DNA from 3 places in the Streptomyces sp. NPDC060184 genome. Region 3 is predicted to be linked to each of the others. Evidence: riboswitches for the same ligand, from Rfam matches in the RefSeq annotation. Region 3 holds a riboswitch; each other region holds the start of a gene.
The links. Region 3 has a riboswitch for cobalamin ahead of ACFWEE_RS24060 (ribonucleoside-diphosphate reductase subunit alpha). Riboswitches for the same ligand answer to the same signal wherever they lie in the genome.
Positions count from the first base shown of each region.

Region 1: another riboswitch for cobalamin. It lies ahead of ACFWEE_RS22475 (CbtB-domain containing protein); the one in region 3 lies ahead of ACFWEE_RS24060 (ribonucleoside-diphosphate reductase subunit alpha).
Region 2: another riboswitch for cobalamin. It lies ahead of ACFWEE_RS17220 (hypothetical protein); the one in region 3 lies ahead of ACFWEE_RS24060 (ribonucleoside-diphosphate reductase subunit alpha).

Region 1 is NZ_JBHWYX010000034.1:86,242-89,503, forward strand. Features, by position in the region: gene ACFWEE_RS22465 (tetratricopeptide repeat protein) at 141-488, shown strand; gene ACFWEE_RS22470 (CbtA family protein) at 623-1,396, opposite strand; gene ACFWEE_RS22475 (CbtB-domain containing protein) at 1,419-1,634, opposite strand; adenosylcobalamin (AdoCbl) riboswitch at 1,638-1,784, opposite strand; gene ACFWEE_RS22480 (5-dehydro-4-deoxyglucarate dehydratase) at 2,542-3,262, shown strand, end outside.
Region 2 is NZ_JBHWYX010000023.1:22,848-26,109, reverse strand. Features, by position in the region: gene ACFWEE_RS17230 (TetR/AcrR family transcriptional regulator) at 1-400, shown strand, start outside; gene ACFWEE_RS17225 (glycosyltransferase) at 566-874, opposite strand; cobalamin riboswitch at 1,009-1,130, shown strand; gene ACFWEE_RS17220 (hypothetical protein) at 1,289-1,615, shown strand; gene ACFWEE_RS17215 ((2Fe-2S)-binding protein) at 1,732-2,466, shown strand; gene ACFWEE_RS17210 (hypothetical protein) at 2,689-3,078, shown strand.
Region 3 is NZ_JBHWYX010000038.1:70,393-73,654, reverse strand. Features, by position in the region: gene ACFWEE_RS24075 (GNAT family N-acetyltransferase) at 1-215, shown strand, start outside; gene ACFWEE_RS24070 (alpha/beta fold hydrolase) at 239-1,096, opposite strand; gene ACFWEE_RS24065 (TetR/AcrR family transcriptional regulator) at 1,093-1,686, opposite strand; cobalamin riboswitch at 1,829-1,968, shown strand; gene ACFWEE_RS24060 (ribonucleoside-diphosphate reductase subunit alpha) at 2,110-3,262, shown strand, end outside.

The DNA.
Region 1 (3,262 bases), on a different contig from region 3:
CTCCGGCCCGGCCCGAGGGGCAGTGGCGCGATCGCCACCTCGCCGATTTAGTGGAATATTCAACCATCGCGGTATGTTGTCGCGAGCACACGGGCGGAAGGCCGGATCGGCCGCCCCGCCGGCGGCAGAGGAGGAAACCCATGGACGAGACCTACTACGAGTTCGGCACGGCCGCCGACCGCTGGAACCGCGCGCAGTTCTTCTTCGACGCGAAGGAATACCTCACCGCGGCGCGCATTCTCCGCGGGCTGGTGGACGAGGTCCCCGAGCAGGTCGCCCCGCGCCTGCTGCTCGCCCGCGCCTACTACCACTCGGCGCGGCTCGGGAAGGCCGAGGCGGAGCTGCGGATCGTCCTGGAGCGCGACCCGGTCGAGGACTACGCGCGCCTGCTGCTGGGACGCACGCTGGAGCGCCAGGGCCGGCACGAGGAGGCCGCGCCGCACCTGCGGGTGGCCGCCGCTCTGAACGGCGACTTCGCCACCGACTGACGTCCCCGCGTCCCGTGGCGCCGGAGGCAGCCGCTTCAGGGAAGGGCGTACGACGCAGAGGTGTGCGGCCGGAGAGCTCTCCGGCCGCACACACACGCGGGTGCTCCGACCTCGTGGGTCGGCCGCGGGGTGGGTCAGCCCACCGCCCCGGCGGTCCGGGGCGCACCTTCCCGGGAGGCCGCGCCGCGCTCGCGCGAGGGCAGCAGCAGGCGCTCGGTGAAGGCGCCGAAGATCAGCCCGAAGCTCACCCAGAGGGTGGCCTGGACCGCGAGGGTGGAGAGCCGGAATTCCCAGAGCAGGGTCGCCGGGAAGTCCGCCCCCACTTCGTCGAACGACGGCAGGAACACGTAAGCGAGCGCGATCAGCAGGACGTATCCGGCGGAGGCGGCGACGGTCGCGTTCCAGTTGCCGAGGCGCGGTGCGAGTCTCCTCCCGGCGATGACGGCGGCGACGGCGAGCAGGATGCTGAGCGCCACCATGAGGAAGAACAGCCCCGTACGTTGCCCGATGGTGTCGGGGTTGCCGACGGCCGGCGGGTTGGCCGGGTACTTCAGGAACGGTACGAGGTACACGGTCAGCAGCGCCGCACCCGCGACCAGGGCCGCGGTGGCCCGGGGGCCGAAGTTCCCGATGCGGCCGAGGGCGTAGCAGAAGACGAGTGCCGCGATGCCGCCTACGGCGACGCCGAAGACGAGGACACCGGTGGCGAGGCCGCCGGTGGCCTGCATCGTCCGGCTGACCAACTCCTCGCCGCCGTGGTGGTCGTGGCTGTGGGCCTCTTCCAGGGCGATGGACGCGTCCACCCGGGATTCGCCGAGGAAGTAGGCGACGAGCAGCGCCGCGACGCCCGCGAGCAGGCCCGCGAGCATGCCGCGGACCAGGAGCGCTCGAACAGATATGGAATTCATGAGAGTTCGGGTCCCCTGGGGTCTAGTGGCAGGGGAAGCCGAGGAGGTGACGGCCGTCGTGGACCCACTCGTGAACGGCCTCGCCGGAGATGACCGAGGTGGCGCCCTGCTCGGCGCCGACGAAGTACAGCAGGACGAGCATGAGGATGCCGAAGAAGACCGCCCACGGGGCGATCGCCTTCAGCGATATGGGGGTGACGGCGGGTACGCCGGTCGAGGGTGCGGCAGTGTGTGCCATGGCAGAACCTCCTGAGGGAACACGCGTCCCGATCGTGGTGCCTGAGACGACGGTGCTGGGTCTGACTTCCCGCAGGTACGGGTTCACAGTGGCGCGACCGTGCCGGATTCTCACCGGACTTCCGTTGCGCCGTCGTCATGCTGGTCAGACCATAGCGCCTGCGTTCGGGCGCCGCCATGGCGCATCCCGCCGCCTCTTACTCAACGCCAGTACGCGCAGGGGCCGTTGAGGAAGAGGGAGACTTCCGCGACGGCCCCTCGGGTGACATACGTCTCACTGACGCTGAACCCCGCGCGGGGCAAGTCGAATTCGCCGACACCGGTGCCGGCACCGGCACCCCTCGGATCCGTACACCCCCACAGCCCGGCCACCCGGGGCCCGGCGCACCCGGCCTCGGCCGTGCGCGACCGGACGCACGGGATCCCAGGCCCGCCCAGCCCTCACCCCGACGCGCCCAATCGCGCATGGTCACGCACAGTTGTGCACCTGGCGGAACAAAGGCAGCACATCCGCACGCGCGACCGACGTCCGGTTTCCCTCACTCCCGCCCCCACCATGGCTGGAAATCACCCACAGGGTTCGCGTCCGAGCGGTGGCCCGCACGGCGAACCCCAGGGGCCTCCGTCCGATCCTTGCGGGTGAAGCCCGATGGAGGGTCCGCACCATCACCGCAGTTCAGATGGCATCTGTGCGCACACCCTCTCCCATCGTGGCGAGCGGACCCCACCCCCTCGCCCCCAGCCAGAAGCCTCACCCCGGACCGTCGGGCGCAGTTCGCTTCACGTCCGCATGTCTGAAACCGGCCCACGCACAACCCTTGACCTCGGCGCGCGGCGGCGCCTACTTTCCGTGCAGCGATTCGTCATATTGACCAATGTTCATATACATGAACTCGGAAAGGTGCTTCATGCTAGAGGGCGTTCTGTTCTTTCCCGTGACTCCGTTCGCTCCGGACGATTCGGTGGATACCGCGAAGCTGGCGGAACACGTGCGAAGCGGGGTCCGCGCCGGAGCGGGCGGCGTGTTCGTCGCCTGCGGCACCGGGGAGTTCCACGCGCTCGGTGTGGAGGAGTTCGCCTCGGCGGTGCGGACGGCCGTAGAGGCAACGGGCGGTCAGGTTCCGGTCTTCGCCGGTACGGGCGGTTCGCTGCCTCTTGCCCGGCAGTACGCGCGGGCCGCGGAGGAGGCCGGTGCCGACGGGCTGCTGCTGATGCCTCCGTACCTGGTGGCAGGAGAGCCGGCCGGGCTGGTCGCCTATGTGCGCCAGGTGGTCGCGGCCGGCTCGCTGCCGGTGATCGTCTACCAGCGGGGCACCGCCCGCTTCGATGTCCCCTCGGCCCTCGAAGTGGCCCGGATGCCCCAGGTCGTGGGCCTCAAGGACGGCACCGGTGATCTCTCCCTGCTGTCCCGGATCGTGACCGCCGTCCGCGCGGACGCCGAGTGCGGCGGTGCGGGATTCCAGTTCTTCAACGGGATGCCCACCGCGGAGGGCACCGTGCTCGCCTACCGCGGCATCGGGGTCGAGCTGTACTCGTCCGCGGTGTTCTGCTTCGCCCCCGAGGTCGCCCTCGCCTTCCACCGGGCCGTCACCTCCGGGGACGACGCCACCGTCCAGCAGCTCCTGGGCG
Region 2 (3,262 bases), on a different contig from region 3:
CGCACTCGACGACACCGGGGACGTCCGCGCGGACCTGACGCGGTTCATCACCGCGTTCATCCGGCTCGCCACCCAACGGCCCGCCGGCCCCGTCTTCGCCCAGCTCATCGGCGCGGCGCAGACGGACGCCGAACTCGCCGGACAGTTCGAACACCACTACTTCGGCCCGCGCCGGCGGGAGGCGTTCGCCCTGCTGGAGAAGGCGAAGGACCGCGGGCAGATCCGTGAGGACGCCGACCCCGCTCTCCTGGTGGACCTCATCTGGGGCGCCTGCTACATCCGTCTGCTCCTGCCCCACCTCACCGACCAGCTCACCGAGGACTTCGCCCCCGCCGTTGTCGACCAGGCCCTCGCCGGTCTCCTTGCCGGAGCTGCGGACGGGGTGGAGCCGGGCAGATAGGGCGCCTTGCGGCCGGGGTGCGCGCGCAGGGCCACGGCGGTCGGGAACCGGGGTGGCCGGGAGTCGCGTCGGTCGGGAACCGAGGTGGCCGGGAGTCGCGTCGGTCGGGGGCCGCGTCGGACCAGGAGCCCGGCCGCCCCGGACGTTCGTTCCGATCGGTACGGCTCAGATGGCGACGACCGCCCCTTCGCGCATCCAGCCCCGGCCGTCCGCCGCCGCGTCGGTGGTGACCAGGACGTAGCCGTACTCGTTGTACGAGGCGCCCTCGCAGGTCGACGCGCCGACGATGTCACCGGCGTACTTGGTCTTCACGACGGCGCTGTTCGGGTTCGGGTCCTCGTACACCCCGGCGGTCGGCCAGACGACCTTGTACTGGCAGCCCGACTGGGCCGCGGCGCCGGGGGCGGTGGCGACCACTCCGGCGAATCCGACCGCGGTGGCCAGGACGGTGGTGGCGATACGGGTCATGCGCATGATCGGTGGCACTCCTCGGGTACGGCGATGTGTCAGGCACATGATCATAGGGGCGAGTTGGGGCCGGTGCTCCTGCCCGTACCGACCATGCGCTCCGGATGGGATGATGCTCGGTGACAGGGCGACGGCGGTCCGAGGAATCCGGTGCGAAACCGGAGCGGTCCCGCCACTGTGATCGGTGAGCGACTCCCGGCGTACCACTGCCTCGTAGGGCGGGAAGGGCGGGACGAGCGGCGACCCGAGAGCCAGGAGACTCACGCGGTCGCCTCCTCCACGGACACCGGGGCGGATTTCCCCGGAGAGGGGTGGTTCGGCGTGCCCGCAAGGCCGGCCGAAGAGGCTCACGTACGGAAGACCAAGGTTGTACCCGGCGCCAGGGGTGCGACGGCCGGATCGGCGCCCTGCCGGGTCGTCGTGTGCCGGGACTGCTGCTGCGGCAGCCGCAAGGTGACCGGAGTCGATCACGGGGCGCAGACGGACCGCCTCCGCGAGGAGGCCCCGGTGCGGATATCGGACTGTCTGGACGTGTGCGACCAGGCCAACGTCGTGGTCGTGCAGCCCTCAGCCGAGGGCCGCGCCGCCGGAGCCCGGCCCGTCTGGCTGGGACTGGTCAACGATCCCGGCGCGACCGAGGACATCGCCTCCTGGATACGTGCCGGAGGCCCGGGGGTGGCCCCGCGCCCTGAAATCCTCGACCTCTACACGTTCGAACCCCCCGGTCGGCGACGGGGCCCGCGGTGAGCCCGCTCCCGGCGGAGGACGGACGCGAACCCGCAACGGCCGGGTGCCTCTCGCCGAGGCCCCTCTCCGACGGCCGTGACGACTGCCCGGGTCCGGCCGAGGTGGTGCGCCGCCGCATGGCCATGGCAACCGCCCTGAGCGAGTCGGTCACCGGGCTCGGTCCGTTCTTCGCCCTCCGGATCCATCCGCACGGCACGGAACCGGGCGGCCCCTGGCAGCCGATGTCCCGCCCGCTGCTCGAAGAGCGTGTCGCCGCGGTCGGGGAGCGGCTGGCCGCGACGGGCGGCCGGCCGCCGGGCTCGGTGGAGACGCGCGTCGCGGCTTCCGTCGCGCATCTGGGGCTGGCCGCCCGGCTGATCTCCCCGGCCCTGGCCGCCGCGGTGCTGCACGGCAAGGTCCTCGCCCCCGGCCTCACCGAGCTGCGATGGCAGCCGGTGATCGGCGGGCCGATCCCTCTCTCGCTGCCCGACAGCGCCCTCGTCGACAGCCCGGCGGGCCCCCCGACAAGCCCCCCCGAGCGCCTCGCCGACGAACTGAGCACCCGCCTGCTGGACGGCTCGCTGCGCGAACTTGCCGATGAGATGGGGGAGTTCTCCGTCTCCCGGCACATCCTGTGGGGGAACACCGCCTCGGCCCTCAACGGAGCAGCGACCATGATCACGACCTCCCGCCCGGACCTCGCCACCCCCACCCGCACCCTGACCTCGCTTCTCCTCGCACGCCCCCCGCTGCGCTCCACCACGACCTCGGCCGCCGGTGGAGCCTTCAGACGCCGCAGCTGCTGCCTCATCTACCGCGCCGCCCCCGACCGCAAGGGAGCCCTGTGCGGAGACTGCGCGTTGGCCCGCTGACGCGGCTCCCGTCGGGTGGTCCGCCCCTCTCCGGAGGACCACCCGAGCTCCCGCCCCGTACGTTCGGACAGCCGGCACACCTCAGGTCGGTCACGGGGCCCGTTTCGCGCGAGGGGGACACGTCGTTCGCCAGGAGACGGACTCGGGCCCCCTCGTGCTCGTCTCCGCAGGCGCCCCTTCCCTCGGGCCACACCGTCTGGACCGTACCGTCAGGAGGAACCAGTGACGTACCCGCCGCCGCTCACCCCCGAGGAGAAACTTGCCGACGCGAAAGGCCTGTTGAGCCTTCCGCCTACCGTCGTGATCTGCGGCTCCACCCGCTTCATGGCCGAGATGTCCGAGGCCGATCTGCGGGAGACCGCAGCCGGGAGGATCGTCGTCAAGCCGGGCTGCGACATGAAGTCGCCGCACGGACTCTGGTCCGATCCTGCCGAGGCCGAGGCGTTGAAGGTTCGACTCGACGATCTGCACCGGGCGAAGATCCGGCTCGCTGACGAGGTGCTGGTCGTCGGCGACTACATCGGCGACAGCACCCGGGCGGAAATCGCCTACGCCCGGTCGCTGGGCAAGCCCGTGCGGTTCACCCACCCCGAAGTCGACGCCGACGCCTGACCGGCCACCGCCACCTCGACGACCGGGGTCGGCAGCCGACTACCGGGCCGGCAGGCGACGACCGAACCTGCCGCCGCTTCACCCGCATGACGGGAGGGGCGGGGCGGTGCCGAACGTGGCACCGATGTGAGAGGCGAGCCTTCGCCGCGCGACGAAAAGGACGGTGAGCATGCGCGGCCAAGCT
Region 3 (3,262 bases):
GCCGGGGAGCCGGAGAGGCGCTCGTACGGGCGTGCGCGGCGCGGGCCCGCGCCACCGCCGGGGTCACCGGGCTCGCCCTGTCGACCCAGCCCGCCATGGCCGGGGCACACCGGATCTACCACCGGCTCGGCTTCGTACGCACCCCGGAACGCGACTGGCGGCCGGTGCCGGAGCTGACGCTGCTCACCTACCGGCTGGACCTGGGCGGCGCCTGAGAGGCCCCGGCCCCCGCCCGGCCTCAGGCGCGGAGCGCTTTCCGCAGAGCCGCGGCGAACCCGGCCGGGTGCGTGACCGGGCCGAGGTGCCCGCCGGGGAAGTACAGGGGCTCCTGGCCGATGCGCTCGGCCAGGGCGGCGGCGGAACGGTGGGGCAGCTCGCCGCGGGCGTCCTCGCCGCAGGCGAGCACGAGCCGGTCCGCCACCGCTGCCAGCCGGTGGACGTCGGGGGCGTAGGACATGAAGGCGGGCACGACACGGCCGACGAAGAACGGCAGGCCGGCCATCGTCCGCTCGGCCCTCGCCCCGGTCGGGGGCAAAGGCTCGGCCCGGACCTCCCGCTCCCCGGCCGCGGTGTCCGCGCCGTCGGCCCTCCCGTCCTTCGACAGACCGGCCGCGAACACGGCCATCGCGGGCATCAGTCCCCGGGTGCGGAAGGTCTCCGACACCCGTGCCAGGAAGGCGCGGTGCTCGGCCGCGTCGGGAAGCACCTCCACCACCGGCGGCTCGTGCGCCACCACGCGTTCCACCCGGCCGGGGTGGGCGGTGAGCAGGTGCAGGGCGGCGATCGCGCCCGAGCTGACACCGGCCACGCGGGCCGGCTCGCCCGGAGAGAGCAGTTCCAGCAGCCGCAGGGCGTCGTCGGCGTGCTCGGCCACCCGCTGTTCGGCAGCGGGGTCGTCGAGCGTGCTGCGGCCGATGCCCCGCGGGTCGTGGGCCACGACGGTGTACTCGGCGGCCAGTTCGTCCGCGATGCCGTCGAAGGAGGCGGCCCCGCCCGTCCCTCCGGGCACCAGCAGCAGGAGGGGGCCCCTGCCGCGTACTTCGTAGTGCAGCGACGCGCCGGGGACGCGCAGGGTGCCGGGGACGGGACCGGTCATGAGGGTTCTCCTTCTCGGGATGCGGGCCAGTGCTCCAGGAGGGCGTGCAGGGCGTCGAGGGCGCGCTCCCAGGACTGCTGCGGTGAGCGCCGGTGCGCGAATCCGCCCGTGGCTTCGAGGACGACGAAGCCGTGGAGCGTGCTGCGCAACAGGCGTACCGCGTCGGTCAGATCGGGCTCGGCCAGTCCGTAGGCGCGCAGGACGCCGTAGGTGAGCTCCACCGCGCGGCGGGGCCCGGCGGCCCGGGCGGCCAGTTCGGGGTCGATCCGGACGGCGGCCTGCGTCGCGGCGTAGCGGCCGGGATGCCGGTGGGCGTACGCCCGCCAGGCGTCGGCGAACGCCGTCAGCGCGTCCTTCCCCGCGCGGCCGGAGGTCGCCTCGGCGATGCGGACGGTCTTCTCGTCGGCCGCCAGCAGCGCGATGCGGCCCCGCAGGTCCTCCAGGCCGCGCACGTGCGCGTAGAGGCTCGCGTCCCTGACGCCCAGCCTCCGCGCCACCTGCGCCATCGTCAGCCGGTCGAACCCGGCCTCGTCCGCGAGTTCGGCCCCCGCGAGGGTCACCCGTTCCGCCGTGAGTCCGGCCTTCGCCATGCGTCCACCCTTCCTAGGGGTCCTAGTTTAAGGCTAGGGCTCCTAGGAAGAAACGGGTTTTCCCCTGTCCCCGCGGGCGCCGCGCCCGCTCCCGTACGGGAACACCACCCCGCACCGCCACAACATGTGGGGCGTTCTCGCTGCCCGGCCACCACATGTATGCTCGTCTCGCTGTCGTCGCAGGGGAATCCGGTGCGAATCCGGAACTGTCCCGCAACGGTATGAACCGCGCGTTTGGCGCACCTTCGAGTCCGGCTACCTGCCGACAGCGCGTCCGGCTCACCCGAACCGGACGCCCGTACGTCCGGGCCTCGCGGATGGGCCGGTGGACGCCGTGTGCGGTGCTGCCCGTCTCCAGGTGGCGCGCCCCGCGGCCCTCACCTCCCCCCGCCGGTCCAGAGCCGAGCGAGGGAGAGCACCACCGTGACCATCGCGCCCGCCGATCCGGCGTCCGTGCCCGCAGCCACCGCAGCGACCGAGCCCGTCGACGGCCCCGGGGCCGCGCTGCTGCGCACCCTGACCGCCCTCACCGCGGACCTGCCGGACACCGACCCGGGGAGGGTCGCCGCCGCCGCGCTGCGGGGCCGCAGCGCGCACGCCGACGAGGCGGAACTGCTGACCCTGGCCACCGAGTCGGCGGCCGGTCTGATCGCGGAGGACCCCGCCTACTCGCGGCTCGCGGCCCGGCTGCTCACCCGCACCATCGCCGCCGAGGCGGCCGGTGAGGGCGCGGTGTCGTTCTCCGCGTCGGTCGCCGTCGGCCACCGCGAGGGCCTGATCGCGGACCGTACGGCCGCGTTCGTGGCGCTGCACGCCGAACGGCTCGACGCACTGGTCGCGGGGGCGCTCGCGGACGGCGCCGACGACCGGTTCGGCTACTTCGGCCTGCGCACCCTCTACAGCCGCTACCTGCTGCGCCACCCGCTCACCCGCCGGGTGGTGGAGGTCCCGCAGCACTTCATGCTGCGGGTCGCGGCCGGGCTCGCCGAGGACGACTCGGCGCGGGCGGTGGACGAGGTCGCGGCGCTCTACGGGCTGATGAGCCGGCTGGACTACCTGCCCTCCTCCCCCACGCTCTTCAACTCGGGCACCCGCCACCCGCAGATGTCCTCCTGCTATCTGCTGGACTCCCCGCTGGACGAGCTGGACTCGATCTACGGCCGCTACCACGAGGTGGCGCGGCTCTCGAAGCACGCGGGCGGCATCGGTCTGTCGTTCTCGCGCATCCGCTCGCGCGGTTCGCTGATCCGGGGCACCAACGGGCTCTCCAACGGCATCGTGCCGTTCATGAAGACGCTGGACGCCTCCGTCGCGGCCGTCAACCAGGGCGGGCGGCGCAAGGGTGCCGCCGCGGTGTACCTGGAGACCTGGCACGCGGACATCGAGGAGTTCCTGGAGCTGCGCGACAACACCGGTGAGGACCAGCGGCGTACGCACAACCTGAACCTGGCGCACTGGATCCCCGACGAGTTCATGCGCCGGGTCGACGCCGACTCCGCCTGGTCGCTCTTCTCGCCCGCCGACGTGCCCGAGCTGGTCGACCTGTGGGGCGACGCGTTCGACACCGCCTACCGGG